3 regions of the Streptosporangium lutulentum genome follow, and region 3 is predicted to be linked to each of the others. Evidence: riboswitches for the same ligand, from Rfam matches in the RefSeq annotation. Region 3 holds a riboswitch; each other region holds the start of a gene.
What was found. A riboswitch is a leader RNA that binds a small molecule or an ion and turns the genes downstream of it on or off. The one in region 3 is predicted to bind thiamine pyrophosphate.
Positions count from the first base shown of each region.

Region 1: another riboswitch for thiamine pyrophosphate. It lies ahead of J2853_RS34370 (purine-cytosine permease family protein); the one in region 3 lies ahead of thiC (phosphomethylpyrimidine synthase ThiC).
Region 2: another riboswitch for thiamine pyrophosphate. It lies ahead of J2853_RS45450 (TenA family protein); the one in region 3 lies ahead of thiC (phosphomethylpyrimidine synthase ThiC).

Region 1 is NZ_JAUSQU010000001.1:7,634,107-7,643,891, reverse strand. Features, by position in the region: gene J2853_RS34390 (LCP family protein) at 1-764, shown strand, start outside; gene J2853_RS34385 (GOLPH3/VPS74 family protein) at 932-1,594, opposite strand; gene J2853_RS34380 (TenA family protein) at 1,750-2,355, shown strand; gene J2853_RS34375 (rhodanese-like domain-containing protein) at 2,505-2,828, shown strand; TPP riboswitch at 3,010-3,148, shown strand; gene J2853_RS34370 (purine-cytosine permease family protein) at 3,139-4,482, shown strand; gene J2853_RS34365 (methylated-DNA--[protein]-cysteine S-methyltransferase) at 4,573-5,157, opposite strand; gene J2853_RS34360 (sensor histidine kinase) at 5,284-7,179, shown strand; gene J2853_RS34355 (ATP-binding protein) at 7,336-7,800, shown strand; gene J2853_RS34350 (YidC/Oxa1 family membrane protein insertase) at 7,953-8,648, opposite strand; gene J2853_RS34345 (DUF6412 domain-containing protein) at 8,718-8,984, opposite strand; gene J2853_RS34340 (hypothetical protein) at 8,981-9,175, opposite strand; gene J2853_RS34335 (response regulator transcription factor) at 9,321-9,785, shown strand, end outside.
Region 2 is NZ_JAUSQU010000001.1:10,111,178-10,120,962, forward strand. Features, by position in the region: gene J2853_RS45430 (glycerophosphodiester phosphodiesterase family protein) at 238-1,308, shown strand; gene J2853_RS45435 (polyprenol monophosphomannose synthase) at 1,450-2,166, opposite strand; gene J2853_RS45440 (hypothetical protein) at 2,449-2,625, opposite strand; gene J2853_RS45445 (PadR family transcriptional regulator) at 2,699-3,223, shown strand; gene J2853_RS45450 (TenA family protein) at 3,427-4,113, opposite strand; TPP riboswitch at 4,101-4,199, opposite strand; gene J2853_RS45455 (hypothetical protein) at 4,250-4,861, shown strand; gene J2853_RS45460 (aldo/keto reductase family oxidoreductase) at 5,139-6,011, opposite strand; gene J2853_RS45465 (winged helix-turn-helix transcriptional regulator) at 6,145-6,591, shown strand; gene J2853_RS45470 (ABC transporter ATP-binding protein/permease) at 6,703-8,532, opposite strand; gene J2853_RS45475 (LysR family transcriptional regulator) at 8,624-9,466, opposite strand; gene J2853_RS45480 (CTP synthase C-terminal region-related (seleno)protein) at 9,544-9,785, shown strand, end outside.
Region 3 is NZ_JAUSQU010000001.1:3,695,189-3,704,973, forward strand. Features, by position in the region: gene J2853_RS16535 (mannose-1-phosphate guanyltransferase) at 1-1,369, opposite strand, end outside; gene clsA (cardiolipin synthase ClsA) at 1,373-1,969, opposite strand; TPP riboswitch at 2,063-2,175, shown strand; gene thiC (phosphomethylpyrimidine synthase ThiC) at 2,168-3,901, shown strand; gene J2853_RS16550 (class I SAM-dependent methyltransferase) at 4,095-4,703, shown strand; gene J2853_RS16555 (acyl-CoA dehydrogenase family protein) at 4,804-5,985, shown strand; gene J2853_RS16560 (SRPBCC family protein) at 6,054-6,485, shown strand; gene J2853_RS16565 (enoyl-CoA hydratase/isomerase family protein) at 6,878-7,660, opposite strand; gene J2853_RS16570 (alpha/beta hydrolase) at 7,657-8,571, opposite strand; gene J2853_RS16575 (gamma-glutamyl-gamma-aminobutyrate hydrolase family protein) at 8,764-9,453, opposite strand.

The sequences.
Region 1 (9,785 bases), 3.9 Mb from region 3:
GCAAGGCCCAGCGCAAGGAACTCGCCACCGGCTCGGCGGTCGGCCGCCGGACCGACACGATGATGCTGCTGCACATCCCGGACGGCGACGGCCGCCCGACCCTGGTCAGCCTCCCGCGTGACTCCTACGTGCCGATCGACGGCCACGGCAGCGACAAGCTCAACGCCGCCTACTCCTTCTCTGACGGCGGCCCCAAGCTGCTCGCCAAGACCGTGGAACAGGTCACCGGTCTGAGGCTGGACCACTACATGGAGATCGGCTTCGGCGGCTTCGTGGGCATCGTGGACGCCATCGGCGGGGTCGAGATCAACGTCCCGCAGGCCATCAAGGACCGCAAGGCCGGGATCAACCTGAAGAAGGGCCCGCAGGTGATGGACGGCGGAACGGCCCTCGGGTACGTCCGCACCCGTGCCACCGGCGCCATCCCCGACTTCGACCGGACCCAGCGCCAGCGCCAGTTCTTCTCCGCGGTCGTGAAGCAGGCCGCGAGCCCCGGGGTTCTGATCAACCCCTTCCGCTCCGTCCCGCTCGCCCTGAGCGCCACCGACTCCGTGTCCGTCGGCGACGAGAGCGGAGCCTTTGACCTGCTCTCCCTCGGCCTCGCGATGGGCGGCAACCCGGTCACCACGGTCGTCCCCATCGGCTCGCTGCCGACCATCAACGGCCAGGCCGTCGTCAAGTGGGACACGGAGAAGGCCCTTCGCATGTTCAGGGCGCTGGCCCAGGACAAGCCCGTCCCCAAGGACGTCCTCCCGAAGAAGTAGCCCCGTCCGCGGCGCGAACGCCGAAGACGCCTCCCGCCCGCACCGGGCGCGGGCCTTCCCCCGGCTTCACGTCGGGGGAAGGGCCCGCGTCTCGGCGGTTCGGCCGGCGGAGACGCCAAGGGCCCGTGTCTCGTCGGCGGTCAGTGGCGGTCCGGCCGGCGGAGACGCTACTGGCCGGAGGAGCCCGCCGAGGAGGCGCCGGCGATGGCCCCGCTCATCACGGCCACCATGATCGCGGCGTTGATCGACGCGATGGTCTTGGCGACCGCCTCGCCGGCCCACTCGCCCTCGGTGATCTCCCGGATGCGGTCCCCGCTCGCGCCGGGGAACGCCTTGCGGTCGATCTTGGCCGCATGCAGTACGGCGATCAGCACGGCGATCCGCTCGTCGGGGTCGGTCCCGGACAGCACGCTCTGGACGCGCTCGCGGATGCCCCGCTCGACGCTCGGATCCCGCTCCGGGTAGCGGGAGGAGGGAAAGACCCCAAGGATCTTGTGCTGCTCCTCGCGCAGCACGCCCCGCTCCGCCAGACGGGAGAGCAGGCGCTTGCGGAGCTTGGTCGAATGGAACTTCTGGACCCACCACTCGGGCTTGCGCCCCTTCGGCTCCTCGGCGATCCTGGCCAGCGCCGCGTCGAGCTCCTCGTCCCCGAGGGGGGTCGCGTCGCGGACGGTGACCTGCTTGCCCGCGAGGTCGATCCGGTCGTGGATCGCCAGCTCCGCCAGTACGGCGCCGCCGAGTGCGGCGTCCAGCTCCGAGGAGCCGATCAGTTGCCTGCCCTCCACCTCGCTGTAGGCGAGGAGAAGTACTTCCTCAGCGATCGTTGTCATCGCTCGACCCTACGTCGTGAGCACCACGTGAGGGCCGGGCGCGAAAGCCCGGGGCGCCCTCGGTCCCGACGCCGTGAGGATCGGGGGACCGCTCCGCCACCATCCGGTGCGGGTGCTTCGGCGCCGCGGCCCTGGCTTGAGACAATGCTCAATTTATGAGCATCTCTGCGGAACTGCACGCCATTGGCCGCCCCCTCGTCGACGCGCAGCTCGCCCACCCGACGGTGGCGGGGATCGCGAAGGGAGACCTGGACGATCGGGTGTTCCGGTCCTGGCTGGAGCAGGACTACCTGTTCCTCCTGGACTACGTGCGCGTGTTCTCCCGGCTGGCGTGGCAGGCTCCCGACGGCCATCTGGGCGATCTGGTGGACCTGGCCCACGCCACCTTCCACGAGGAGCTGAACCTGCACCGGTCCCTCTCGGCCGAGTTCGGCGCCGACCTGGAGGGGGCGAGGAAAGGCCCCGCCTGCGTGGCGTACACCTCGTTCCTGCTCGATTCCGCGGCCCGCTACGCGGACGGCCTGGCCGCGCTCTACCCGTGTATGTGGGGCTACTCCACCCTCGGCCGCATCCTCGCGGAGAACCCCCCGGCCGAGCCGCGCTACCGCGCCTGGGTCGACACCTACGCCCACCCGGGTTTCGCCGAGCTGACCGAGCGCATCGCCGTGATGATCGACGAGGCCGCCCCGGACCCCGGCCGGGCCAGGGAGCTGTTCACCGAGGGAATGGCCCACGAGCTCGCCTTCTGGGACGTGCCCTGACCCTCCACCCGGACGGCGCCGCTCAGGGATCGCCGGGACGGCGGCGGGAGGATCCGGCGAAGGCGGCGAGCGGGCGGGACGCAGGGCCGATGCAGGGCCTCTGAGCGGCTTTGGGCCACATTCGGTGAAGGACTTGGGACAATGGGTTCATGAGTGTTCCTGAGATCGAAGTGCAGGCCGTTCCGGACGGGGCGTTCCTGCTCGACGTACGCGAGACCGACGAGTGGCTCGCCGGCCACGCGCCCACCGCCGTCCACATCCCGCTGGGCGAGCTGCAGGCACGGGTCGACGAGGTGCCCAAGGACGCGCCCGTCTACGTGATCTGCCGTCTCGGAGGCCGTTCCGCGAACGCCGCGGCCTGGCTGAACCACGTCGGCTGGGACGCGATCAACGTCGGCGGCGGCATGCAGTCCTGGAATCTCGCCGGTCGTCCCATGGTCGGCGAGAACGGCGGAGAGCCGTTCGTGGCCTGACGGATCGGCGACGGCGACGGCGACGGCGGAGACCCGTTCCCGGCCCGGCGGCGGTGAGAGGGACGGGGTCCGCTCGTCGAACCGACGGGCCTCTCCTCAGAAGCCTGACGTGGCCCTTGCCGAGGGCTCGTGGCCGGATACGGTCCTTGCCAAGAGAGGAATGAATGACATAATCAGGCGAATTGTCTACCGCGGGAGCTCGGGCGTAACCGGGCTGAGAGGGCGGACCACGCAGGGGATCACTCGAATCCTCCGACGCGCCGCCGACCGCATGAACCTGTCCGGGTAATGCCGGCGTAGGGAGCGTGTAATGACGCCCGCCATCACTGATTCCAGCGCTACCGAGGCACCCCTCACCCTCGACGAGGCACCCCCCAAGACCCTTGGCGCGCTCGACCAGGGCGCGTTCTGGGCCAACCTGGGTGTCAGCCTGCTCGGCTTCTCCTTCGCGCTCTTCCTGATCAACCCGCTGCTCGACGAGAACCCGCTCACCTTCAACGCGGCCCTGACCGCGGCCCTCGTCGGCAGCCTGATCGGCACCGCGATGGTCGGTCTCGCGGCGATTCCGGGAGTGCAGACCGGCCAGCCCGCGATGGTGCTGCTGCGCGGGCTGTTCGGCGCGAAGCTCTCCTACGTCCCGACCGTGCTGAACATCATCCAGATGATCGGCTGGGGCGCGTTCGAGCTGTGGGTCATCGCGATGGGCGCGCAGGCGATCTTCGGGCAGTCGGTCCCCTATACGGTCTGGGCGATCGTGGCGGGGGTCCTGACGACGGCGCTGACCATCTACCCTCTGGGAGCCATCCGGCTGATCCGGCGGTTCGTCACGATCGGCGTGATCGTTTCGATGGCCTGGTTCGCGGTGGTCTTCTTCCGTGACACCCCCGTCCAGACCGGCGGCTCCTGGGACGCCTTCGCGCCGGCCGTGGACTTCGTGGTCGCCCTGTCCGTCTCGTGGGTGCCGGTCGCGGCGGACTACGCCAGGCACTCGCGCTCCAGCCGCGCGGCCTTCACCGGCGTCGTCGGCGGCTACACCATCGCCCAGGTGGCCTGCCTGGCCGTCGGCATCTACGCGGTGGCGCTCGCCGGTCACAGCGCGGTGCTGGAGCAGCCGACCGCCGTGTTCGCCCCGTTCGTGGCGGCCCCGCTCGGTGCGCTGTTCTTCGGCGTCCTCGTGCTGCGCGAAACCGACCAGTCGTTCGCGAACGTCTACTCCACGGCGATGTCGCTGCAGAACCTGATGCCGAGGGTGGACCGCCGGATCTTCTCCGTGGCCATCGGCGTGCTGACCACGGCCATGGCCCTTGTCATCGACGTCAACTCCTACAGCGCGTTCCTCAGCATCATCGGTGCGGTGTTCGTGCCGATGCTCGGCGTGCTGGCGGTCGACTACTTCCTGCTCGGCCGCGGGAGGAACTGGGACACCTCCGAGAACGCCCCCTCCCGCTGGCTCATGGTGATCCCGTGGGTGCTCGGCTTCGTCACCTGGTGGATGCTCGCCGCGCCCTCGGCCGTGTCGTGGTGGGCGGAGATCTGGGACGGCGTCAGGGGGGCCGTCGGGTTCACCCCGCAGCCGTGGATGAGCGCGTCGATCGGCGCGTTCCTCGTCGCGGGCCTGGTCACACTCGGCCTGGGTGCGCTCCGCCGCCGGTGAACGAGCGGGGTCCGCGGGCCTGTACGAGCGGGGTCCGCGGGCCTGTAGGAGCGAGGACAGGCGAGGTCCGCGGGCTTGAACGGGCGAGGTTTACGAGCCGCCTGGTGAGCGGTTCACGCCGTTCGCCTCGATGCGCAGCAGTCGCTCCTTGACGGCCGGGCCTCCCGCGTAGCCGCCGAGGACGACCTCGCTCTCGACCACCCGGTGGCAGGGCACGATCACGCACACCGGATTGCTCCCCAGGGCGTTGCCGACCGCGCGCAGCGCCCGTGGCCTGCCGATTCGCTCGGCGATCTCGCGGTAGGTGGTCACCGTGCCGTACGACACCGCGAGCATCATCTGCAGCACGGTCCTGGCGAACTGCGTGGCCAGCCGCAGGTCGATCGTCGTGGTGAAGGCGCGCAGCCGGCCGGAGAAGTAGGCGTCCAGCTCCCGGCGGACCGGGTCGAGCCGGCGCGCGTCGGGCCCGATGAACGTGCCGACCTCCCTGCTGACCCGCTCGAAGACGATGTTCTCGTCCTCGTAGCTGCAGGCCACCACGCCCCGGTTCGTCACGGCGAGGGTGAGGCGTCCCACCGGGCCGTCGAGAGTGCCGAACGCGATGTCCGGATGGCTCGTCCCGATGTAGTTGGGCGAGGTCACCCGTAGCAATGCATCGATGTCGCCGGATGACATGGCCCCACCCTTTCGTATCCAGGTGTGTGGTGACCGCAGCGTATCGGACGGATCGCCCCGGCGAGTGGCGACACGTGCGGGCCGAAAGTGCCAAGATCAGACCGGTTGAGACGGCACTATGGATACGTGGGGTACTACAGGGCCGACAGTGACGATGGCATCGGCCATGTGGCCGTCGCCGGTGCTTCTCATGCGATCGTCGCCGGTGCGCCCAACGCGATCGTCGCCCTTGACCGGGACGAGACCGTTCTCACATGGAATCCGGCCGCGGAACGCCTGTTCGGCTGGTCCGCCGAGGAGGTGCTCGGCCGCCGCGCGCCGGTCGTCCCCGAAGAACTGGTGGCCGAGCACAACGCGGTTCTCGAACGGGTCCGCACCGGTGGTCAGGTGTCGTTGCGGACCAAGCGCTTCCACCGCGACGGCAGCCTGTTCGACGTGCGGGTGGACACCGGCACGCTGCGCTCGGAGAGCGGCGACCTGCTCGGCTACGTCAGCGTCTATCACCTGGCCCAGGACGACGAGACCGCCGACGACCGGACCTCCCGCCGGGCGCAGCTCGTCCGGAGGCTGGCCGACGTGGTCGCCGACATCAACGCCGAGCGGGAGCTGCCCGCCGTGCTCGACCGGATCGCGGCCAGCCTCACCGACCTGACCGGAGCCGACGCGGGCGGGTTCGTGCGCATCGAGGGTGACCGGCTCCGCCTCGTGGCCCGCCACAAACTCCCCGACTCGCTGCGCGGCTCCACCGCCGACCTCCGTACCAGCCTGGTCGGCAAGCTGTTGCGCGGCGGCCGGACCGTGCTGCTGGAGACCGGCGACCAGGCCCGGCTGGACGAGCTGATCTGGTCGCAGGTGCCCGGCCTGCACACCATCGTGCTCGGCCTCGCCGCGATGGGCGGCAGACCGTACGGCGCGCTGTACGCGTTGTTCGCCAAGCGCAAGGTCGGCCATCTGGAGCTGGAGCTGCTGGAACTGCTCGCCGGGCATGCCGGGATCGCCGTCGGCAACGCCATGGCCTACCAGGAGGCCGTACGGCAACGTGCCCACGAGAGAGCGGTGTTCGACGCCAGCGCCGACGGCATCGCGGTCCTCGACGAGCTGGGCAGGGTCACCCAGTGGAACCCCGCGGCCACCGAGCTGACCGGGTTCCACGCGGACGAGGTGATCGGCGGGCCGCCGCCGTTCCGGCTGCCGGAGCCGGGCGACAAGCTCACCATCCAGCTTCCCTCGGGCACCTGGCTGGACGTGCTCAGCGCGGAGATCGTGGAGACCGGCGAGGTCGTGATCGACTTCCGCGACATCACCCGGAGCAAGGAGCTGGAGGAGGCCAAGGATCTCTTCCTGGCCACCACCAGTCACGAGCTGCGCACCCCGATCACCGTGGTCCGGGGCTTCGCCAGCACGCTCGACGCGCGCTGGGACAGCATGACCGACGCCGAGCGGCGCGGCGCCGTGCACACCATCGCCGAGCGGGCGCATTCCCTCAGCCGGCTCATGGACCACCTGCTGCTGGGCTCCCGGGCCGGAGCCGGCGAGCTCACCCTGAAGATCGAGGGCTTCGACCTCGGAGAGCTGGTACGGGCCGCCACGCTGGGCCTGCCGGTCCTGCCCGACCTGCACCGGATCGAGGTGAACATCCCCGACGACCTGCCTCTGGTCTCCGGTGACGCGTTCGCCACCGACATCCTGCTCGGCCAGCTCTTGGAAAACGCGTTCAAATATTCACCGGACGGTGGCCTGATCAGGGTCGAGGCCTGGGTGGACGGTGACCAGGTGGTGCTCGTCGTCGACGACGACGGCGTCGGGATCGCCCATGCCAGCCGGGAGCATGTCTTCGATCGTTTCGTCCAGGGGGACAGCGGTGATCGCCGCCGATTCGGCGGGGTCGGCCTCGGCCTCTACATCGTGCGCAGCCTGGCACGCGCGCAGGGCGGCGAGGTGTCGGCCCATCCGCGTCCCACCGGCGGCACCCGGATGCGGCTGTCCCTGCGTATTGCCGACACGCCCGACCCCCTTACCTAACCGACACGCCGATGCGGTAACGAGTCGGTAACGGATGAGCTGATCTATTGTCGAATGTGCACAAGCTGTAACCGGCACCCGGTTTCTAAGACCATCTAACGGGGCATTTCGGTCGTACAGGGGTGTGTTCCTTAGGGGGAACAGGGATACGGGGAGGTGAGTGCGTCGAGCGTCGTGTTGTTGCCGTATGCACCGTCCAGCGTCGCTGTCGCACGTCAACGCCTCTCCTCTGACCTGCAGGAATGGGGCGTTTACGAAACCGCGATAGACGACGCGGTGCTCGTGGTCAGCGAACTGTTGAGTAACGCGCTTCGTCACGCGCACCCGCTGCCCTCGGGGCAGATCAGAGTGGCGTGGCGCTGGGCCGAGGAACACGTCGAGGTTGCGGTGAGTGACGGTGGCGCCGCCACCGAACCTCGGGCAGGCCGCCCCACCCTCTCCTCGTTGGGAGGGCGGGGCCTCGGCATCGTCGAGTATGTGGCCTCCAGGTGGGGGGTCAGGCACGAGGGCGAGACCACCACGGTGTGGGCGGTGGTCACCGCCGTCAGCACGGTCAGTAACGGCCAGGCGGGCAACGGCAAGGTTTCCGTCGCCGAGCCCGCCCTGCGGGAGTGCGGTTAGGTCCTGTCTCGTCTCACGACTCGTGAGACGAGACAGGGCATCGCGGACCGGTCCCCGGCGAGACCGGACGGAACCAGGACACCCGGCGAGGCCGGACGGCGGAGCGGCCCGTGCGGGCGAGACGGTACGGCTCAGTACGGCTCGGTACGGTTTCAGTGCGCGGCGAGTGCGGGACGGTGCAGAACGGCCCGCTCACCGGCCGCCCACGCGGTGGTGACGAGCAGGTAGACGCCCGCCGCGAGCGGAAGCACGGCCGCGGCCAGCAGCGTCCCGAACGGCAGCAGCGGCATGATCCTGCGCAGGACCTCCGGCTGCACCTCGTCGCTCATCGTCCGCCGCATCCGGCGTGATGTGATAAATGCCACAGCGAGCAGCAGCAGGAAGAGCCCGGCGAAGACCAGCGTCGGTCCGCTGAGCAATCCGAACCCGGCCACCGTGCTCGCGAACTGCTGCCCCAGCGGCACCCCGAACAGCCCGTGGGTGAGGAGCACGTTGGCGTTCCCGGCGATCGTCGAGGAGATGAAGACCTGGTACATCACCATGAAGAACGGCATCTGGGCGACCCCCGGCAGGCAACCGGCCAGCGGCGAGGTCTTCTCCCTGGCGTAGAGGGCGGACAGCTCCCGCCGGAGGCGCTCGGGGTCGCGGCCGTGCCGTTTCCTCAGCTTCCGAACCTCGGGCGCGAGCCGTAGCCTCGCCCGCTCGCCCCTGGCCTGCATGACGCCGAACGGCAACAGCAGGAGCCGGACGCCGAGGGTGAACACGACGATCGCCAGCGCGGTGGAGTTCAGGGGCTGGGCGAGCGCGTTGATGAGATCGGCGGTGAACTCGATGACGGAGTCGAACATGGGGGGCCCTTCTGGACTGGAATGGAATCAGCACAGAAGGCGCCCGCGGATCCGGACGGGTCTGGTCGTCTACGCGGGCGCCGGGCCCGCCGAGGGTGCTCTGGGCCGGGACCTCCCGGCCGCGTCGGGGTCGCGCTGCCGTACGAACATGGTCCGCCTGGCCCGGTCGCGCCGGGACAGCGGCGAGCGCCGCTCCGCCTCCGAGGTGACAGGCAGCGAACGCAGTGCCCAGGCGAGCAGGAGCACGCCCAGCCCGACCACGGCGGTCGCCGTCATGAACCCGCCGTCGCCGAGCAGCCAGACGGAAAGCGTCTGGAGGGCGAGGAGCAGGTTCACTTGCCGGACTTGCCGAACTTGCCGAACTTGCCGAACTTGCCGACCACGGTGACCGCGGCGACGGCCACGACGGCCACCAGCGCCAGTACGAACACGAACTTGAGAAGCCCGAAGAGCGCCGGCAGCAGGAGCCCGAAAACCACGTAGAGCGCGAGGACGACGCCCAGAACTGCCATCACGGTACGACTCATGAGGCCAACGGTACGTCCTCGATCGAAACGGCGAGAGTCGGAACCATAACGATCGGGTCTTACGGGCCGGTGACAGGACGGTGGAGTGCTTACGGACCGATGACAGAACGTGGGGATCCGCCTCGTCCGGGCCTACCGTGGGGATATGAGCGCACGGATTCTGGTGGTCGACGACGATCCCATGGTCGCCGAGGTCGTGGCCCGCTATCTGGAGCGCGACGGTCACTCGGTCGAGTGCGTGGGAGACGGGGCGGAGGCGCTCAGGCGCGCCCTGGCCGACCCGCCGGACCTGCTGGTCCTCGACCTGATGCTGCCCAAGATGGACGGGCTCCAGGTCTGCAGGAAACTCAGGGAACGGTGGCCGGTTCCAGTGATCATGCTGACCGCGCTGGGCGACGAGATGGACAGGGTCGTCGGCCTGGAGACCGGCGCCGACGACTACGTCACCAAGCCGTTCAGCCCTCGCGAGCTGGCCCTGCGGGTCCAGTCGGTGCTGCGGCGGGCGCGCGGCGTCTCGGCCCCCTCCGGCACCGGCGTGCTCAAGGACGCCGAGCTGACGGTCGACGTCGGCGCCCACGAGGTGCGACTCGGCGAGGAGGAGATCATGCTG
Region 2 (9,785 bases), 6.4 Mb from region 3:
GGGCGTCCCGGACACGGCGCCGGCCCGGCACACGGCGCGTGAGGGAGAGTCCACGGCGTCCAGACGTCTCCGTGGTTTCGCCGGGGATTTGGCCGCAGGTCATGAAAGATCGGCAAGTTGGTGAGTGGCGCAGCCGATCGATGCCGGGCGGTTTCGGTGATCGCCGTCGTCCTGCCCGCCGCTGTGCCTTTCCCCTGCAGACTCGCACGACCGACGCGTAGAACGGGAAGACTCACGATGATCAGAATCCGTACGGCCGCCGTGATCGCCGCCCTCTCCGGAGTGGCCGTCGCGGCCGCCCCCGGCGTGGCCGTGGCCGACCATGACAGGCCCGGGAGGGGCCACAAGAGCTTTGACCTGCAGGCTCACCGGGGCGGGCTCGGGCTGGTGGTGGAGAGCACCCTCGACTCCTTCGCCAACGGCCTGCGGGTCGGTGTCAGCACGCTCGAACTGGACATCCAGATCACCAAGGACGGCAGGGCGGTCGTCACCCACGACCGCAAGGTGGACGGCAGGAAATGCCAGGACACCGGCCCCGTGTCTCCCGGTGACACCGCCTACCCCTACGTCGGCAAGTACGTCAACACCCTCACCCTCGCGCAGGTCAGGACCCTCGACTGCGGCTCCGGGACGTTACCGGACTTCCCCGGCCAGCGCCCGGCGCCCGGTGCCCGCATGCCGTTGCTCAGCGAGGTGTTCGACCTGGTCAAGAGCTACCGGGCGAAAGACGTCATGCTGAACGTCGAGACCAAGGTGGAGGCGGGGGCGCCGAGCGAGACCGCGCCCCGCGAGCAGTTCGTCCAGGTCGCCGCCGAGGAGATCCGGCGGGCCCGCATGACGAGGCAGGTGACCATCCAGAGCTTCGACTGGGGTTCCCTCATGCGGATGCGCCAGGTCGAGCCGCGGCTGCCGCTCGTGGCGCTCACCGACTACACCTTCCTCCAGACGGGACAGCCCGGCGCGTCGCCGTGGCTGGGCGGGATCGACATCGACGACTTCGGCGGCGACCCGTTGAAGGCCGTCAAGTCCTTCGGGGCCGGCGCGTTCTCGCCGGTGCACGGATTCCCCCAGAACGGGAAGGTGACCGACCCCGGATACCGGCCCTACGTCACCAAGACGATGGTCGACGAGGCGCACCGCCTGGGCATCAAGGTGATCCCGTGGACCGTCGACGACGCGCCCACCATGAACAAGCTCATCGACGACGGCGTCGACGGCCTCATCACCGACTACCCCGACCGCCTGCGCACGGTGCTCGACTCGCGCGGCTTCAAGCTGCCCAAGCAGTATCGCCGCCCGCGAGGCTGATCCGTCCCCCTCCGGCACACCCGGGTGCGCGTCGGCGCGCGCCCGGGCTCCGCCGGAGGATTCGTGAGCCCGTGGCGCGCCGGGCGACCGTCGGACACCCGGGCACCCGGAACCGTGAGGACCGATCCTCAGGCACCCGTTTCAGCGTCTGAACCTCAGCCGCCACGGCATCAGCGCCGACTCCAGTTGCACCCGCAGGCTCATCTTCGAGGTGCCCGCCCGGCGATCGGAGAAGTGGATGGGAATCTCAACGATCGTCATCCCCGCCCTGGTCGCCCGGTAGTGCATCTCCACCTGGAAGCTGTAGCCACCCGAGGAGATCCCGCCGAGGTCAAGCGCGGCGAGGCTCTCGGCCCGCCAGATCTTGAACCCGGCGGTCACATCCCGCAACCTGATGCGCAGGATGGTGCGGACGTAGAAGTTCGCCCAGGCCGACAGGGCCCGCCTGCGGCGGCTCCACTCGGCGGCCAGCGTCCCGCCCGGCACGTACCGGCTGCCGATCACGCACGCCGCTCCGGTCGCCTGCGCGGTCCCGAGCAGGCGCGGAACGGCGTCGACGGGATGGGAGAAGTCGGCGTCCATCTGCACCACGAAGTCGGCTCCGGCCGCGAGCGCGGTCTCCATGCCCTCGATGTAGGCGCGCCCGAGCCCCTCCCTGTTCGGCCGATGCACCACGCCGACCCGGCCGGGATGCGCGGCGGCCAGCTCGTCGGCCACCTTCCCCGTGCCGTCGGGGGAGTTGTCGTCGACGACCAGGAGCCGCAGGTCGTCGAGTGGCAGTGCGAGCAGGGCCTCCGCGATCAGTGGAAGATTGTCCGCCTCGTTGAACGTGGGGATCACGACGGTGACGGTGGCCATGTTCGGGGTCAGGCCTTCCGGGCTCGATGGTCAGGTGTTCTTGCCGCAGGTCTGCGTGACATCCCCGTCCGGCTGATCTCGAAACCGGAAGTGGCGAAGAACGTCCATGATATCGGCCGGTAGGGAGAAGACGCCGGAGGCTCTCACCGGCGGCGACGGCGGCTTCGCGGAGCGAAGACCTGGAGTGGAGCGCCGCCGACCATGGGGCACCGGTCACGGCTGGACCGACCGGCACGGCGCCCGGTACGGCGGGCTGACGAGCGGCCGGGACCTCGCCGGGTGTCACGCCCCCTGCGCGACGCCGCCGATGGGCGCGGCGGTGAGGTGGGCGACGGCGGCGGCGAAGTACGGCGCGGCGCAGGCGCCGAGGCCGTGGACGTAGACGCGGGCGGGGCCGGTGCCGGGCAACTCGACCCAGCGGATCTTGGCGCCACTCGGGTGGACGATCGCGGTGTGCATGACAACCTCCTGATGTATCGGAGGCAATGTATATCGGCATCTAGGTATATCGCAAGCGAGGTATAGTGGCGTCATGCTGGAGCTGGCGGTACTCGGATTTCTGTACGACCGGCCGTCGCACGGGTACGACCTGCGCGGACGGGTGGCGGCGTTGCTGGGGCACGTACGTCCGGTGGCGGACGGGACGCTCTATCCGGCCATCAAGCGGATGGAGTCGGCGGGGTGGCTGGTGCGCCAGGATGAGCCGGGCGTGGCCGCGGCGCCCCGGCGGACGCTCCACCTGACCGACGCGGGACGGGCGGAGATACTGCGGCGGCTGCGGGAGCCCGACGACCTGGAGATCAGCGACGAGAACAAGTGGTTCGTGTTGCTGGCGTTCCTGCGCCACCTGGGTGATCCCGCGGCGCAGGCGGCGGTGCTGCGGCGTCGGCTGGAATTCCTCGCCCGGCCGAGCAGCTTCTTCTACGAAGGGGACCGGCCGGTGCGGGCCGAGGAGTTCGACGACCCGTTCAGGCGGGGGTTGCTGTCCATCGCGAGGGCCACCAGCCTGGCGGAGCTGACGTGGTTGCGGGAAACCCTCGGCTCGCTGGAGGCGTAGCCGGGCCGCCACGCCGTACGGGGGAGGGGCGGGCGCCGGCCCGGTCGCCGTCCTTCGCGGCATTTCGGAGCTTCCGGAATCACCCTTCACCCCGCACCTCGAACACAGTACCGAACCTGGGTTGACCTGGCGGTAAAACCAAACAGGTCAGGACCCGCTCGCGCCCCAGCGCGTGATCGGGTCAGCGCGTGGACGCGTCGGTGTCAGTCGCCCGGCAGCCACTGCGCCGTGGGCCACGCCTCCCGGTGCCATGCGCTGTCCCAGAACATCCACTCGTACTCCGTGGCCTGGACGAACGCCTCGGTCATGGCGGCGCGGGTCACGCCGTCCGCCGTGGCCGCCAGCCGATCGGCGATCTCTTTGGCCTGCTCGACCGACTTGGCGAAGTCCGGATCGGCATAGGTGGAGATCCACGCCCGGTAAGGATGGCCGGCGATGTCGCCGGTCCGCTTCAGAAGCGCCGCGCCCACATCCTGGTAGACCCAGAAACACGGCAGAACGGCGGCCACGAGCACCGGGTACGGCGCGGTGAGCGCGACGGCCTGCAGAAAGGAGGAGTAGCCGAGGCAGGTGGGTGAGGTCCGGATGCCGGCGAGGTCGGCGGCGGTCAGACCGTACTCCTCGATGTAACCCTCGTGCAGGGTCCGCTCGGCGTCCAGCGCGGCGTGCGCGCTGCGCGACCAGAACGCGGCCTCCTGGGAATCGTCGGCCCGCACCGAGGCGGTGGCGAGCGCTTTGGAGAACGCCCCGAGATATCTGGCGTCCTGCACGATGTAGAAGGCGAAAAGCCGGCGGTCGAGTGTGCCTTCGCCGAGTGCGGTGTTGAAGGGGTGCCGATGGATGGCTTGTAGCAGTGTGGCGGAACGTGCCCAGACGTCGTCGCAGAACATGACGTCCCTTCGCTAGTTCGAACTAGATCAGGTTCGACGGGTGTGCTCTCAGCCCCGAACGTCTCGGGGCACCCCGCGTCGCGGACCAGGGTAACAGCCCGCTCGTCCGTGCCTGTTCGGGGCCTAGCCTTCTCGCATGGGATTGGACATCACGGTCCTGGTCGTCGACTGGGCGCGCATCACGGAGGCCCCACCCGGCCGGCGCCTGGAACTGCTCGTGGACGCCGCGTACCCGGAAGATGATTCGGACCTTGAGGATCCCGAGCGCGGGTGGGTGTGGCCCTCGGCGGGCGTGCCCTGGTTCGCGAGGTATGAGTTCTACCGCACGCTGGGCTCGTTCAAGGCGCATTTCTGGGCCGGCCAAGCCTGGGAGAAGGTCCGGGGCTCTGCCGACCCGGACCTGCGCGCGACGCTGGACGGATTCTTGTCAGGGCTGTTCTGGTACGGGCCCGACCCCGACAACGATGCTGTGCACGTGCATGGCGAGCTGCTCCCTCCTGACGGCGACAGGGGCTCGGGCCTGTCGCTCGCCTGCCCTCCGGAGGCCGTAGCCGCCCTGGTCACACTCTGGGCCAGGGCCGCACCGCGCCTTGAGGAACTTCGTGAGCCGTTCGCCGTGCACGCCGTGCGGCCTTCAGGGTGTTGGATCAAGAACTTCGAGGAGTTCACCGACCTGCTCAGCGATTGGGGAGAGGTGGTGGGCGAGGCCCACCGTCGCGGGTGGGGGCTGATCGGACTGCCGATCTGACCCGCGCTCGACGGCTTGAACCGCGCCTCCACAGGACCCGGGGCAGGCCGGAGTCTCCGGTGATCCCGGTGCGGTTCACTCCCGCACCTGAGAGCGGGCGCCGAGGTCTGCCGTCAAGCCGAGGCCTGCCGTCAAACCGTGACGCAGCCGCGGATCATCCTTTTCCGCCGGTGAACGCTTTTCTTCCTTGACTCCTGACCTGCCCGGAGAACACCGCCACGGCGTGAACGCGCAGGTCACCGCCGCCGTTGCAAACAGTGGGCCGGCGGATGCCTCGTCAGAGGCCGATCTTGTCCAGTTCGGCGAGGTCCTCGTCGGAGAGCGAGAGTTCCGCGCCGGCGATGTTCTCGCGCAGGTGCGCCGCGGACGAGGTGCCGGGGATGAGCAGGATGTTCGGCGACCGCCGCAGTAGCCAGGCCAGGGCGACAGACATCGGCGTCGCGTCCAACCGGGCGGCCACGGTCGAGAGCGCCGAGGACTGCAGTGGGCTGAAGCCGCCGAGCGGGAAGTAGGGCACGTAGGCGACGCCCTGTTCGGCGAGCCCGTCGATCAGGGCGTCGTCGTGGCGGTACGCGAGGTTGTACATGTTCTGCACGCACACGATCGGCGCGATCGCCTGCGCCTCGGCGACCTGTTCCGCCGTCGCGGTGCTCACTCCGAGGTGCCGGATCAGGCCCTGCCGCTGGAGTTCGACGAGCGTCTCGAACGGTTCGGCGAGCGAGCCGGGCTGGGGTCCCTCGGCGTTGCCGAGCCGGAGGTTGACCAGGTCGAGCACCTCCAGGCCGAGACTCTCAAGGTTCTCGTGGACGGCCCGGCGCAGGTTTTCCGGCTCCCGGGCCGGGGGCCAGCCGCCCTGCTGGTCGCGGGTCGCGCCGACCTTGGTCACGATGTGCAGCGATTCGGGGTACGGGTGCAGCGCTTCACGGATCAGCTGGTTGGTGACGTGCGGCCCGTAGGCGTCGCTGGTGTCGATGTGGGTGATGCCGAGGTCGACGACCTCGCGGAGGACGGCGAGTGCGCCGTCGTGGTCGGCGGGCGGCCCCATGACCCAGGGGCCGGCGAGTTGCATGGCGCCGTAGCCGAACCGGGTGACGGTCAGGTCGCCCAGCGTCCAGGTGCCGCCGGGAAGGGAAGTGGAGAACATGCTCATACCTCTGGTTTCAGTGTTGAGCCAGGCGGTGCTGGTGCCTGACGGATACCTGCTTCACTATGGAGGGGTAACTTCCTGACGGGAAGTACGTACTTCCGAGTTCGTAAGGCACCCACGGGTGGAGGAGCGGTCGATGGCGACGATGACGGCGGCACAGAAGAGGGCACAGACCAAGGCGGAATATGACGCTTTCCTTGCGGCCTGTCCTAGCCGCAAGCTGCTCGACCGGATCTCCGACAAGTGGGTCACGTTGGTCCTGGCCGCGCTGGGCAGCGACGGCTCGCATCGGTTCGGCGCCGACTGCGCCGGTGAGCCCCGGTCGATGCGCTACTCGGAGTTGTCCCGCCTGCTGGCCGGCGTCAGTCAGAAGATGCTCACTCAGACGCTGCGCTCCTTGGAGCGTGACGGTCTGATCACCCGTACCGCGACGCCGACCGTGCCCGTCACGGTCTCCTACGAGCTGACCGATCTCGGTCTCTCGCTGCACCAGATGATGAGCGGCCTCAAGGCCTGGGCCGAGACGCACATGGACGACGTGCTCGCCAACCGTGCGACGTACGACGACACCCGCGCCGTCTGAACCGGGGAGCGAAGGCGTCACATCAGCCCCTTTCCGGCCCTTCACCCGGCCGGCCATCGGCGATCGTGCACCTGGCGGGTCGAGACCAACCGTTCCACGGACGAAAACGGCCTACCCGCCTCCCGGCGCCATGCCCCAGCGTCCCGCACCGAGCAGTTCCAGATAGTGGGTGTGGAAGGCGTTCAACGTGCTGCGATGGCCGACGCTGACGAGGATGCACCGGGGCAGGCGATCGCGGATCAAGCTGTACAACGCGTGTTCGAGACCTTCGTCGACGGCGGAGGTCGCCTCGTCGAGGAAGGCCAGGAGGGGCCGCTGCAGCAGGACCCTGGCAAAGCCGAGGCGCTGTTGCTCGCCGGGAGACAGGGTGCGGGACCACTGGGCCTCATCGTCGATCTGACCCTCCAAATGGCCGAGCTGCACCCAGCGCAACGCCTCGCACGCCTGCTCGTCGCCGATCCGGTGCGCGGGCTCGGGGTAGGCCAGCGCGGTACGCAGGCTTCCCAGGGGCAGGTAGGGCTGCTGCGACAGGAAGAGCGTGTGAGCTCCGGTGGGGCGGCGGACGGTGCCGTGGGCGTGCGGCCAGAGACTGGCCAGGCTGCGCAGCAACGTGGTCTTCCCGCTTCCCGAGGCGCCCCTGACCAGCAGTGATTGCCCTGGGCTCATGCTCAGCGTCAGGCCCTCGATCAGCGGTTGCCTGTCGGGACGCCATACTCCCAGGCCCTCGATCTCCAGCGCGTCGGGGCGATGCGTGAAGATCGGCGACGACAGGCCGCGCGACTCCCTGTTCGCGTCCATCAGCGCCGTCAGCCGGTTCAGCGTCGCCCGGTAGGTGGCGAAGGAGTCGTAGGAGTTCCTGAAGAAGGACAACGAGTCGTGCACCTGGCCGAAAGCGTCGGCGGTCTGGGTGATGTCACCGAGGGAGATCGTTCCGCTGAAGAAGCGCGGCACCTGGATGATGAAGGGGAACACGACCGAGATCTGGGTGACCGTGTCGTTGAACACCTGAAGCTTCAGGGACCGCTTGGTGATCGCCCAGGTGTTCCCCATGACACTGGAGAACCTGGCCGACAGCGCCGTCCGCTCGACATCCTCGCCACCGCAGAACGCGATGCTCTCGGAGTTGTCCCGCAGGCGGACCAGGGTGTAGCGGAAAGAGGCGGAGAGGCCCTCTCGCAGGAAGTTCAAGTGGATCAGCGGGCGACCGATCCTGAAGGCGAGGAACGACGCCATGATCACGTAGACGTAGGCGAGGAAGACCATCGCACGCGGTACCGCGTGGCCGAAGACGGACATCGGTCCTGAGAGCCCCCAGAGGATGGCGGTGAACGACACCAACCTCAAGGCGGCGTCGATCGCACCGATCGACAGGTCGTACGAGTTCTCGACGAACTGCGTGACGTCTTCCTCGATGCGCTGATCCGGGTTGTCGACCGGGAAGCTCACGAACTGGCCCCGATGGTAGGCGTGCCCGTCCAGCCAGTCGGCGATCATGCGGTCGTTGAGCCAGGTCCGCCAATGGATGAACAGTCGCTGGGTGATGAGATACGCGAGCTGTGCGCTGGAGACGACGATCACCGCGAGGACCATGAAGACGGTGACGCAGAACCAGAACATCTTCGCGTCCAGCCCCTGCAGCGCCGTGTAGAGGCCGTTCGTCGCATAGGAGATCAGCACTTCGAGGCGCACCGCGAGGACCGTCATCCAGAGCAGCAGCAGGAGGGTGAGCAGCGGTCGCCAGGTGATCCAGCCGCGTCCAGGCTTGAGATAGGGAAAGGCGAGTCGCCGGAACTGCCGCCCCCAGTGCGTGTAGCGGGTCAGCACCCAGACCACCAGGGCGCCGACCAGAATGGTGGCGGCCCAGGTCATCGCTGTCGAAGTAAGGGATGTGAGCCATTCGTGCTGCCAGTCCACGGCGCCGCTGGCGGATCGAGTCGACACCTGTAAGAAGATACGTCCTTAAAGTCCGATTTGTACCATTTTTTATGGTAAAGTGAAGGACTGAACGAGCGGGGGCTCGATGCGCTCTGTCCTAGCGGAGCCGCTCGGCGACGGCCTGGGCCGGACCCGACGTGAGGAGACCGTGGAGCATCTCCACCCGGTGCACGACGCGCGGCGCGGTCAGCGGCACTCCGGCCGCCACCGACGAGGGCAGCAGGGTCAGGCCGTGTCCGGCGGCGGCGAGATTCAGGAGGGTGTGCACGTCCTCGCCGCCGTAGTGGAATCCGGCACGGAACCCGTCCGTACCCGCCACCTCGCGCAACCGCTCCACCGACACGGCGGCGGGGGCCTGCAGCCACAGCGCGTCGGCCAGGTCGGTCAGCGCGAGCCCGCGCCTGCGAGACAGCGGGTGATCGCCGGGCAGGACCACCACCAGCTCCTCCTCGGCCACACCGACGGCGGTCAGCGGTCCCACGTCCGGCAGGCGCAGCGGATCGCTGGGCGCGGCGATCCCGTCGACGAACCCGAGGTCGGCGGCGCCGGAGGCGACCTGCTCGGCGACATTCTCGCGTCCGGCCGTGCGAAGGGTCACCGCCGGCCGCTCCTGCGCCAGGCTCCGGGCGATCACCGGGGTGCACGCCAGCGGGGAGGCCACCACGGTCAGCCGCTCGATCGGGCCGGCGGCGGCGCGCAGGACGTCGGCGCGGGCGGCTCGATGGCGTAGCAGCAGCGGACCGGCGTGTTCCAGCAGTCGTTCCCCCGCAGGGGTGGGCGTCACCGGGCGGCGGTGCACCAGAGCCAGTCCCAGATCCGCCTCCAGCACGGCGATCTGCTGGGACACCGCCGACTGGGTGTAGCCGAGATCCTCGGCCGCGGCGGAGAAGGACCCCCGGTGAACGACGGTCACGAACGTGCGCAGCAGATGTGGATCCACGACGCATCAGTATCGCTTATCAAGCGAGCAAGAATCATCGTTGGCGCTTACCTTGGAGCTCCGGCGAGGATGAGGACATGACGGTCGCAAGAATCGCCCTGGTCGGCGACAGATCTCCGAGTGTCCAGGCCCATGTGCGCATCCCGTCGATTCTCGAAGCGCTGCGCGAGCGCGACGAGTCGACGCTGGACGCCTACTGGATCCCCACCACCGAGGCCCAGGACCTGGACGGGTTCGACGGCGTCTGGATGCTGCCCGGCAGTCCTTATCGCAGCGAGGCGGGCGCGGTGAACGCCGCCAGGATCGCCCGCGAGCGTGG
Region 3 (9,785 bases):
GGAGCGCGGCGGCCTCCAGATCGAGCACGTTGATCGCGCTGGCGTTCAGGGCGCTGATCACGGCCCGCTTGAACGCCCGCGCGGCGCGGGAGGAGTCGCGGGAGGTGATGACCGAGGCGCCCTTCTTCAGGGTGGTGGCGTAAGCGCTGGCCAGCCGGACGCACAGCTCGGGGGTGATCTCCACGTTGACCAGCCCGGACACCCCTCGCGGGCCGAACAGGTTGCGCTGGCCCCGCGGCTCCCAGATGACGCTGTTGTTGATCACCGCCCCGGCTTCGATGGTCTTGAAGGGGTAGATCTTGACCCCGGAGGAGATGTACGCCTCGGCCTCGATGATGCACTCGTCGCCGACGACGGCGCCCTCCTCGACCCTGGCGCCGGTCATCAGGTCGGTGTTCTTGCCGATGACGCAGCCGCGCAGGTGGGTGCTCGGGCCGACGTAGACGTTATCGTGAACGGCCGCGCGATGCAGGAATGCTCCCTCGCGGACCACGGCGTTGCTTCCCAGCACGGAGTATTCGCGCAGCTCGGCCCCGGCCTCGACCTTGGCGTAGTCGCCGATGTAGAGGGGGCCCTTGAGGATGGCGTCGGCGTCCACCGAGGCGCCTTCGGCCACCCAGATGCCCGGCGAGACCTCGAAGGCGTCTATGTCCACCTTCACCCGGCCCGACAGCACGTCGGCCTGAGCCTTGAGATAACTCTCGTGGGTGCCGACGTCCTCCCAGTAGCCCTCGGCGACGTAGCCGTACAGCGGGGCGCCGCGCTCCAGCAGCTTCGGGAACACGTCGCCCGACCAGTCGACGGACTCTCCTACGGCGATCTCGTCGAGGACCTCCGGCTCCATCACGTAGATGCCGGTGTTGACGGTGTCGGAGAAGACCTGACCCCAGGTGGGCTTCTCCAGGAAGCGCTCCACCCGGCCCTGGTCGTCCACGATGACGATGCCGAACTCCAGCGGGTTGGGGACGCGCTTGAGCCCGATGGTGACCATCGCGCCGTTCTCGCGGTGGAACCGGACCATGTCGGTCAGGTCGATGTCGGTCAGCGCGTCACCGGAGATGACCAGGAAGCGCTCGTCGCGAAGCTTGTCGGCGGCGTTCTTGACGCTGCCGGCGGTGCCGAGGGGCGTGTCCTCGGTGGCGTAGTACAGGCTCATCCCGAGCTCGTCGCCGTCGCCGAAGTAGTTTCGGACCAGGGCGGCCAGGAACTGCACGGTCACCACGGTCTCGGTGAAGCCGTGCCGTTTCAGCAGCCGCAGCACATGCTCCATGATCGGCCGGTTGATCACAGGCAATAGAGGTTTGGGCTGGTTCGCGGTCATCGGCCGGAGCCGAGTTCCCTCCCCGCCCGCCATCACAACGGCCTTCACAGATCACCTCTTAAGGCGTTTAGCCTCGCTTATGAGCTGACGCACCTGTACCCAATACAGCACCCCGGACCACCAGTACAGACCTGTTCCCCAGATCGCGAGCGACCAGCCGACGAATCGGGCCGGATCCGCGTACCAGGCGTCGTAGTGGGCGAGGAAGAGCAGAGGGAAGGCGTAGAGCAGGTTGGCGGTGGCCGCCTTGCCGAGGAAGTGCACCGGCAGCGCCGGGCCGTACCCGAGGCGGCGCAGGATGAGGGGGATTCCCAGCAGCATGACGTCCCGCAGCGGGATCGCCAGCGCGAGCCACCAGGGGATGATGCCGCGCATGGCCAGGCCGAACAGCGTGGCCAGGATGTAGAGCCGGTCTGCCAGCGGATCCAGCAGGCGGCCGAGCTTGCTCGTCTGGTTCCAGGCCCGTGCGATCTTGCCGTCGAGCCAGTCGGAGAACCCTGCCAGCATCAGCAGCGCGACGGCCCAGCCGTCGGCCTGGGGGCCCAGCACCAGCCAGAGGAAGACCGGCACGCCGAGAAGCCTCGCCAGGCTCAACGCGTTGGGAACCGTCCAGATTCGATCTTCGGCCCCCGATGCTTCCGGATTCACCGATATGTCTCCCTCCCCGTACCTGATGGTGACACTACTGCGTCGGCTGCGAATGGGGGATGGCGGGCGGACGAGGGAGCGTTTATGGTTTTGATCAACCAACGCGGGAGCCCGGAGGACCGGGCTGAGAGGACGGCTACTGCGGCCGCCGACCGCTAGAACCTGCTCCGGATAATGCCGGCGAAGGGAGTTTGCGCGATGACTTCCGCGCGTATTTCCAGCTTCAAGACCTACCAGGGCGACCTGAACGTCCCCATGCGCGAGGTGCGCCTGACCAACGGCGAGTCGGTCACCCTGTACGACACCTCGGGCCCCTACACCGACCCGTCCCAGGTCACCGACATCACCCGCGGCCTGCCCCGCCTGCGGGAGGAGTGGATCCTGGACCGGGCCGACACGGCCCGGTACGGCGGCCGTCCCGCCGAGCCCGGCGACGACGGCTACCGGGACCGGGACTCCTGGGCCCGCGACCTCCGTTCCCTCGACGCGGTCTTCACCGGCGGCGGCGACCGGCCGCTGCGGGCGACGGGGGCGCCGGTGACCCAGCTCGCCTACGCCCGGCGCGGCCTGATCACCCGGGAGATGGAGTTCGTCGCGATCCGCGAGGGCGTGACCCCGGAGTTCGTCCGGGCCGAGGTGGCCGCCGGACGGGCGATCATCCCGGCCAACGTCAACCACCCGGAGAGCGAACCGATGATCATCGGCCGCAACTTCCTGGTGAAGATCAACGCCAACATCGGCAACTCCGCCGTGGCCTCCACCATCGAGGAGGAGGTGGACAAGATGACGTGGGCCACCCGGTGGGGCGCCGACACCGTGATGGACCTGTCCACCGGGCGCAACATCCACACCACCCGCGAGTGGATCATCCGCAACTCCCCCGTGCCGATCGGGACCGTCCCGCTCTACCAGGCGCTGGAGAAGGCCGGCGGCGACGCGGCCGGCCTGTCGTGGGAGATCTACCGCGACACCCTGATCGAGCAGTGCGAGCAGGGCGTGGACTACTTCACCGTCCACGCGGGGGTGCGCCTGGCCCACGTGCCGCTGACCGCGCGGCGCAGGACCGGCATCGTCTCCCGGGGCGGCTCGATCATGGCGGCCTGGTGCCTGGCCCACCACCGCGAGAGCTTCCTCTACGAGCACTTCGCCGACATCTGCGAGATCCTGGCCCGCTACGACGTGGCGTTCTCGCTGGGCGACGGCCTGCGCCCCGGGTCGATCTCCGACGCCAACGACGAGGCGCAGTTCGCCGAGCTGCGGACGCTGGGCGAGCTCACGAAGATCGCCCACGCGCACGACGTCCAGGTGATGATCGAGGGGCCCGGCCACGTCCCCATGCACAAGATCAAGGAGAACGTCGACCTGCAGCGCGAGCTCTGCGACGACGCCCCGTTCTACACCCTCGGCCCGCTGACGACCGACATCGCCCCCGGCTACGACCACATCACCTCGGCCGTCGGCGCGGCGATGATCGGCTGGTACGGCACGGCCATGCTCTGTTACGTCACGCCCAAGGAGCACCTGGGCCTGCCGAACAAGGACGACGTGAAGACCGGCGTGATCACCTACAAGATCGCGGCGCACGCGGCCGACCTCGCCAAGGGCCACCCCGGCGCGCAGGCCTGGGACGACGCCCTGTCCGACGCCCGGTTCGAGTTCCGCTGGGAGGACCAGTTCGACCTCTCCCTGGATCCCGACACCGCCCGGTCCTTCCACGACGAGACGCTGCCCGCCGCCCCGGCCAAGACCGCGCACTTCTGCTCGATGTGCGGGCCGAAGTTCTGCTCCATGAAGATCAGTCACGACGTGCGCAGGTTCGCCGAGGAGCGCGGCCTGACCGACGCCGAGGCGTTGGAGGCCGGGATGAGGGAGAAGTCCGAGGAGTTCTCCCGTGAGGGCGGCCGGGTCTACCTGCCCGTCGAAAGCCTCTGAGGGCGCCCGGCGGGGGCGGGGAGGGCGTCGTTCCCCCCGGCCCCGCCTCCCCTTCGCCGAGGGCCGGTGAGGACACCTGGTGAGGCATGGGGAGGACGTCGTTCCCGGCGCCGTCTTCCCCGCGTCCATCGGGTCTCCCGGAGCGGGAGGGCGGCGTACTCGCCGCCCGCGCGAACCCTCTACCCTTCACAGCATGACGAAAGACACCACGCTCTTCCTGGGCCAGTGGCTGCGCTCCCCGGGGACCGTCGGAGCGGTGGCGCCGAGTTCGCGACGACTCGCCGAGGCGGTGACCGCACCGGTTCCGCACCGGGGCGATCCCGTGATCGTCGAGCTCGGTCCCGGCACGGGCGCGTTCACGGCCGAGATCCAACGTCGGCTGGGAGGCCGGGGACACCACCTGGCCGTCGAGATCAACCCGAAGCTGGCCGAGTTCCTCGCCGACCGGAACCCGAAGGTGGACGTCGTGGTCGACGACGCGGTACGGCTGCCGCAACTGCTCCAGGAGCGCGGTCTCGGCAAGGCCGACGTGATCGTGAGCGGGCTCCCCTGGGCGGCGTTCTCCTCGGAGACGCAGACCAACCTGTTGAACGCCGTCGTCGCGATCATGGGACCCCAGACGGCCTTCACCACTTTCGCCTACAGCTTCGCCAAGCGGCTGCCGCCCGCGCGGCGCTTCAAGAAGCGCCTGACCGACACCTTCGAGGAGGTCGTCCTGGGCCGGACCGTGTGGGGCAACGTGCCGCCGGCCTTCGTCTATCACGCGCGCAGGCCGCACGAGCACGCGGACGCCTCGGGCTGATCGGGCGGACGGCCCGCGCCGACCGCCCTCGCGAAGCGGTGGAGTGTTACCCGAACATCGTTCTACGATTGCGCCCGCAACCAGAATGGAGTTGATCGCGGTGGACTTCACCCTTCCCGAGAGCGCGCTCGCCGTCCAGCGCGGCATCGCCGACATCTGCGCGCGCTACGACCTGGACTACTGGCAGCGTTGCGAGAACGACAAGCGCTGGCCGGAGGAGGTCTGGGCGGAGCTCGCCAAGGGGGGCTGGCTCGGTCTGGCCGTGCCCGAGGAGTACGGCGGCGGCGGGCAGGGCCTGCTGGAGCTGGCCGTGGCCACCGAGACCCTGTCCGCGTCCGGCTCGGCCGGCGGCTCTGCGTTCACGTACGTGCTCACCCCCGGCTTCGGCGCCATGACCCTGGCCAGGCACGGCAGCCCGTGGCAGCGGGGCGAGCTGTTGCCCAGGCTCGCCACCGGCGAGCTGGAGACCTGTTTCGCCCTGACCGAGCCGGACGCCGGATCCAACGCCCTGGGCATCTCCACCTTCGCCCGCCGTGACGGCGAGGAGTTCGTCGTCACGGGCCGGAAGATCTGGATCACCGGCGTGCAGCGCGCCACCTGGATGCTCCTGGTCACCCGGACCATTCCCGCCGCCGAGGCCAAGCCCCGCAGCGACGGCCTGACGGTCCTGCTGGTGAACGTCCCCGACGCGGTCGCCGCCGGGCGGCTCTCCTTCCAGCCGATCCCGAAGATGGGCGCGAACACCACCCCGTCCAACATGGTCTTCATCGACGAGCTGCGGGTGCCCGCGGCGAACGTGGTGGGCGAGGTGGACCAGGGCGCGCGGGTGCTGTGGGACATCCTCAACCCCGAACGGATCCTGCTGGCCGCCTCCGCCCTGGGCGGCGCCGAGGTCGCGTTGAGGGTGGCCGTGCGGTACGCCAAGGAGCGCGAGGTCTTCGGCCGCCCGATCGGCGCCAACCAGGCCATCGCCTTCCCGCTCGCCCAGGTCAAGGCCAAGATCGAACTGGCCAGGCTGATGCTCTACAAGGCCGCGTGGCTGTTCGACAGCCGCCGGCCGTGCGGCACCGAGGCCAACATCGCCAAGCTGACCGCCTCCCAGGCCGCCTGGGAGGCGGCCGACCACGCGTTCCAGACCCACGGCGGCATGGCCTACTCCCTGGAGTATCCGGTCGCCCGGCTGCTGGCCGACGCCCGCATCGGCAGGGTCGCCCCCGTGACCGAGGAACTCCTGCTGAACCATCTCGCCACCCAGGTGCTCGGGCTGCCCAGAAGTTTCTGAGCCGGTTGCCGGACGCGCCGCGGGGGAAGACCATTGAGCAGATCTGAGCGAGCACGAGGGAGTGGTCGATGTCCGTCTACGCCAGCACCGTGGTCAACACCCCCGCCGACGAGGTGTGGAGCTACCTGAGAGACTTCGGCAACCTGGCCGAGTGGCTGCCCGGAATGACCTCCTGCGTGATAGAGGAGGGCGTGAACTCACAGCCGGGGGCGGTGCGCAGGATGGAGGGCCCGGGCGGGCTCTTCAGGGAGCGGCTGCTCGTCCTCGACGACGACGCCCGCTCCGCGACCTACGAGATCCTGGAGTCCCCGCTGGCGGTCACCAACTACCGCGCCACCTATCGGGTCGCCCCGGTCACCGACAGCGGCCAGGCGTTCATCGAGTGGTCGGCCACCTTCGAGGCCGACGACGAGGCGAAGCTCAACAAGATCTTCACCCGCGGCGTCTTCGAGCCCGGCCTGGCCTCCCTGAACAAGCGTTTCCAGGACGGCCTCTCGTAGGTCCCGCCGGAAATCCTCCCGGCGGTGGCTCCTGCGCCTTCCTCAGGGCCCGGCCCCTCGTCTTCTTCGAGGTGACCGGGCCCCGGCCTGTTCCCCGGTGTCGCGCGGATCAGTCGCCGCTGCCGCGGCTCGCCCGCTGGAAGCTCGCGAGGACCGCGAGCGCCGGCCAGGGCCGCGCTCCCGTTCGTGTGGGACCTGGTTTCACCACGGTGACGGACATGTCGTGGTCATCCTCTCGCTCGTCGGCATCTCGTTCATGACGCTGTCGGAGCGGAGAGCGAAATCTTGCGCCGGATCGCGGAACTTCTTCCCGGGAGAGCTGAAACCGGATGCGCGTCCGGCCGCCTGAAACCGGGCGGCCTCTTCTCTCCCGGTCGGCCCTGTCAGCCGAATCAGTCGAAGGTGGGCGGGCGCTTCTCCCGCAGCGCCCGCACGCCCTCCGCCACATCCGGGCCGGTGAAGCCGAGAAACTCCATGGCCAGGGACGCGTCGAAGGAGGGTCCCGCGAGGCGGAGCCAGTTGTTGAGGGTGTACTTGGTCAGGCGAATCGCCTCGGCGGATCCCCCGGCCAGCCGGACCGCGATCTCCACGGCCTTGTCGTGCACCTGATCGTCGTCGACGCAGAGGCTGACCAGGCCCATCGCCTCCGCCTGCTCACCCGTGACCGGTTCGCACAGCAGCAGGTGGTACTTGGCCTTGGCCAGCCCGCACAGCAGCGGCCAGACGATGGCGGCGTGGTCGCCCGCCGCGACGCCGAGCCGGGTGTGGCCGTCGATGATGCGCGCCGTACGGCCCGCGACGGAGATGTCGGCCAGCAGGGCGACGGCGAGGCCCGCGCCCACCGCGGGTCCCTGGATGGCCGAGACGACGGGCTTGGAACAGTTGAGCACGTTGTAGACGATGTCGCGGGCCTCGGCGAAGACGCGCATGCGCGTGCCGTGGTCGCGCATCATCTCCTCGATCATCGACAGGTCGCCACCGGAGGAGAACGCCTCGCCCTCGCCCCGGATGACCACCGCGCGCACCTCGTCGTCGCGGTCCACGTCACGCCAGATCTCGGCCAGCTCGCGATGCCCGGTCATGTCCACGGCGTTGAGCCTGCGCGGCTCGCTGATCACGATCCTGAGCACCCCGTCGGCCGCCCAGTCGATCTTCAACTTCTCGTACTCCTTCAACGGAACGCCTCCTTGAGCCGTGCGGCGGCGTATTCACGCGCCTCGATCGCCTGGTCGAAACAGCCCGGCAGGCCGAAGAAGCCGTGGATGGCCCCCTCGTAGCGTCTGAGCTCCACCGGGACCCCGGCCGCGGCGAGCTGGGCGGCGTAGGCCTCGCCCTCGTCGCGGAGCGGGTCGCATTCGGCCGTGATCACCGTCGCCGGGGCCAGGCCCGCCTTGTCGGCGAGCCGGACCGGGGCCAGCCTGGGGTCGGCCGGGTCCCCGCCGTACTGCGCGATGAACCAGGCCATCTCGCCGGCGCCGAGCCCGAAGCCGGTGGCGTACGTCCGGTAGCTCTCGGTGTCCATCGCGACGTCGACCACCGGGTAGATCAGCACCTGGTGCGCCAGCCGGAGCCCGGCGTCCCTGGCCTGCCAGGCGGCCACCGCGGCGACGTTGCCGCCGGCGCTGTCACCGCAGACGGCGACCCTCTCCGGGTCGGCCTGGTAGGCCTCCGGCCGGGCGAAGACGTCCTTGACCACGCTCCACGCGTCGTCGGCCGCGGCGGGGAAGGGATGGTCGGGGGCGAGCCGGTAGTCCACAGAGATCACGATCGAGCCGTTGCGCACCGCCAGATCCCGGCCGAGGGCATCGTTGCGATCCACGTCGCCGAAGACCCAGCCTCCGCCGTGGAAGTAAACGATCACGGGAAGCGGGTGGTCGCCGTCCTGGGGGCGGTAGATCCGGACCCGCACCCCCGCGACCGCCTCGTCCCGGACCAGCGGTAGCGGCAGGATCGGCCCCCGCTGCTCGACGAAGGCGTCCATGGTCCGCATCTCGGCGATCAGTTCGGGCGTCAGCTCGGAGAAGAAGGGCGTCGCGTCGGCCGGAAGCAGCTTCAGGTAGGCCTCGGCCTGCGGGTGCAACGACATGATCGCACTTTACTCGGCGCGAGTCCCTCGCAGTGGGAAGCGCCGGAGAGGACGTCCGAGGCCGCCCGGCGGGCGCGGCGGGCGAGGGGGAGAAGAAGCCGGGCGAAGGGGCCTGCCGCGCGGGCGGCGGACCGAACGAGAGAGGCGCGGCGGGCCGGGCGAGAGGCGGGCGTGGCGGGTCAGAAGGCCGGGTCAGTGACGGGCGGCCGCGACCAGGGCCTCCACGAGCCGGTTGTCCTCACCGCGCTCGGGGTTCCACTGCACGCCGATGCCGAAACGGTGCCCCTGGAGCTCGATGCCCTCGACGATCTGGTCGTCCGCCCAGGCCACGGCGAGCAGGTTGGTGCCCAGCCGCTTGACGGCCTGGTGGTGCGGCGCGGTCACCTCCGCGCGGTCGCCCACCGCCTTGCCCAGCTTGCTCGACACGCTGATCTGGATGACGTGCGTACGGCCGGCCGCGGCGTGTCGGTCGTGGTTCACCACCTCGGGAAGCCAGGGGATCAGGGCGCCGCCCTGGGCGACGTTCAGGACGTGCATGCCCCGGCCGACGGCCAGCAGCGGCAGGTCGGCCTGGACCGCCGCGCGGGCCAGCGCCAGCTCGAAGCGGTCGCGGTGGGGCTGGGGAGCCTCGACCCGATCTTCGGAGGCGGCGCCGTACAGGGTGGCGTCGAGCTCACCCCCACCGGCGAGGATCACACCGGAGAGGCCGCTCACGTAGTCGTTGATCCCGCCCAGATTCAGCGGTGGCAGCAGCACCGGAAGGCCGCCCGCCTTCTCCACCGCCCGGGCGTAGGAGGGCGGCGACAGGACAGCCTCCCTGACCCATGTGCCCCAGCGGGCGGCCTCAAGGTAGGCGGTGATACCGATCAAGGGTCGGGGCATGCGTTCTCCAGGGGACCGTGCGCAAGGTGGCACCACCTGTTTCGGGCAGCACCCATCCCATCTCAGCAGCATCCCTATCATGGCGCACAAAATTTCGGCTACGTCACGCCTTCCGGGTATGAGTGCTCCTCCTTCGAAGCACCCGGGCCTCGCCTCGGACGGAGAGCCCGCTCGGGGAACCGTCGAAGGGAGACGCGACAAGGATATTCATCATCATTAAATCGGTGACTTCGGGCGAATGTGATCCTTATTCGCTTACCTCACCCGGGGTCGGCGAGGCGGTCACGGAAAATAACTTTCCCATTACGGATAGTTTGATTTCGCACCATATT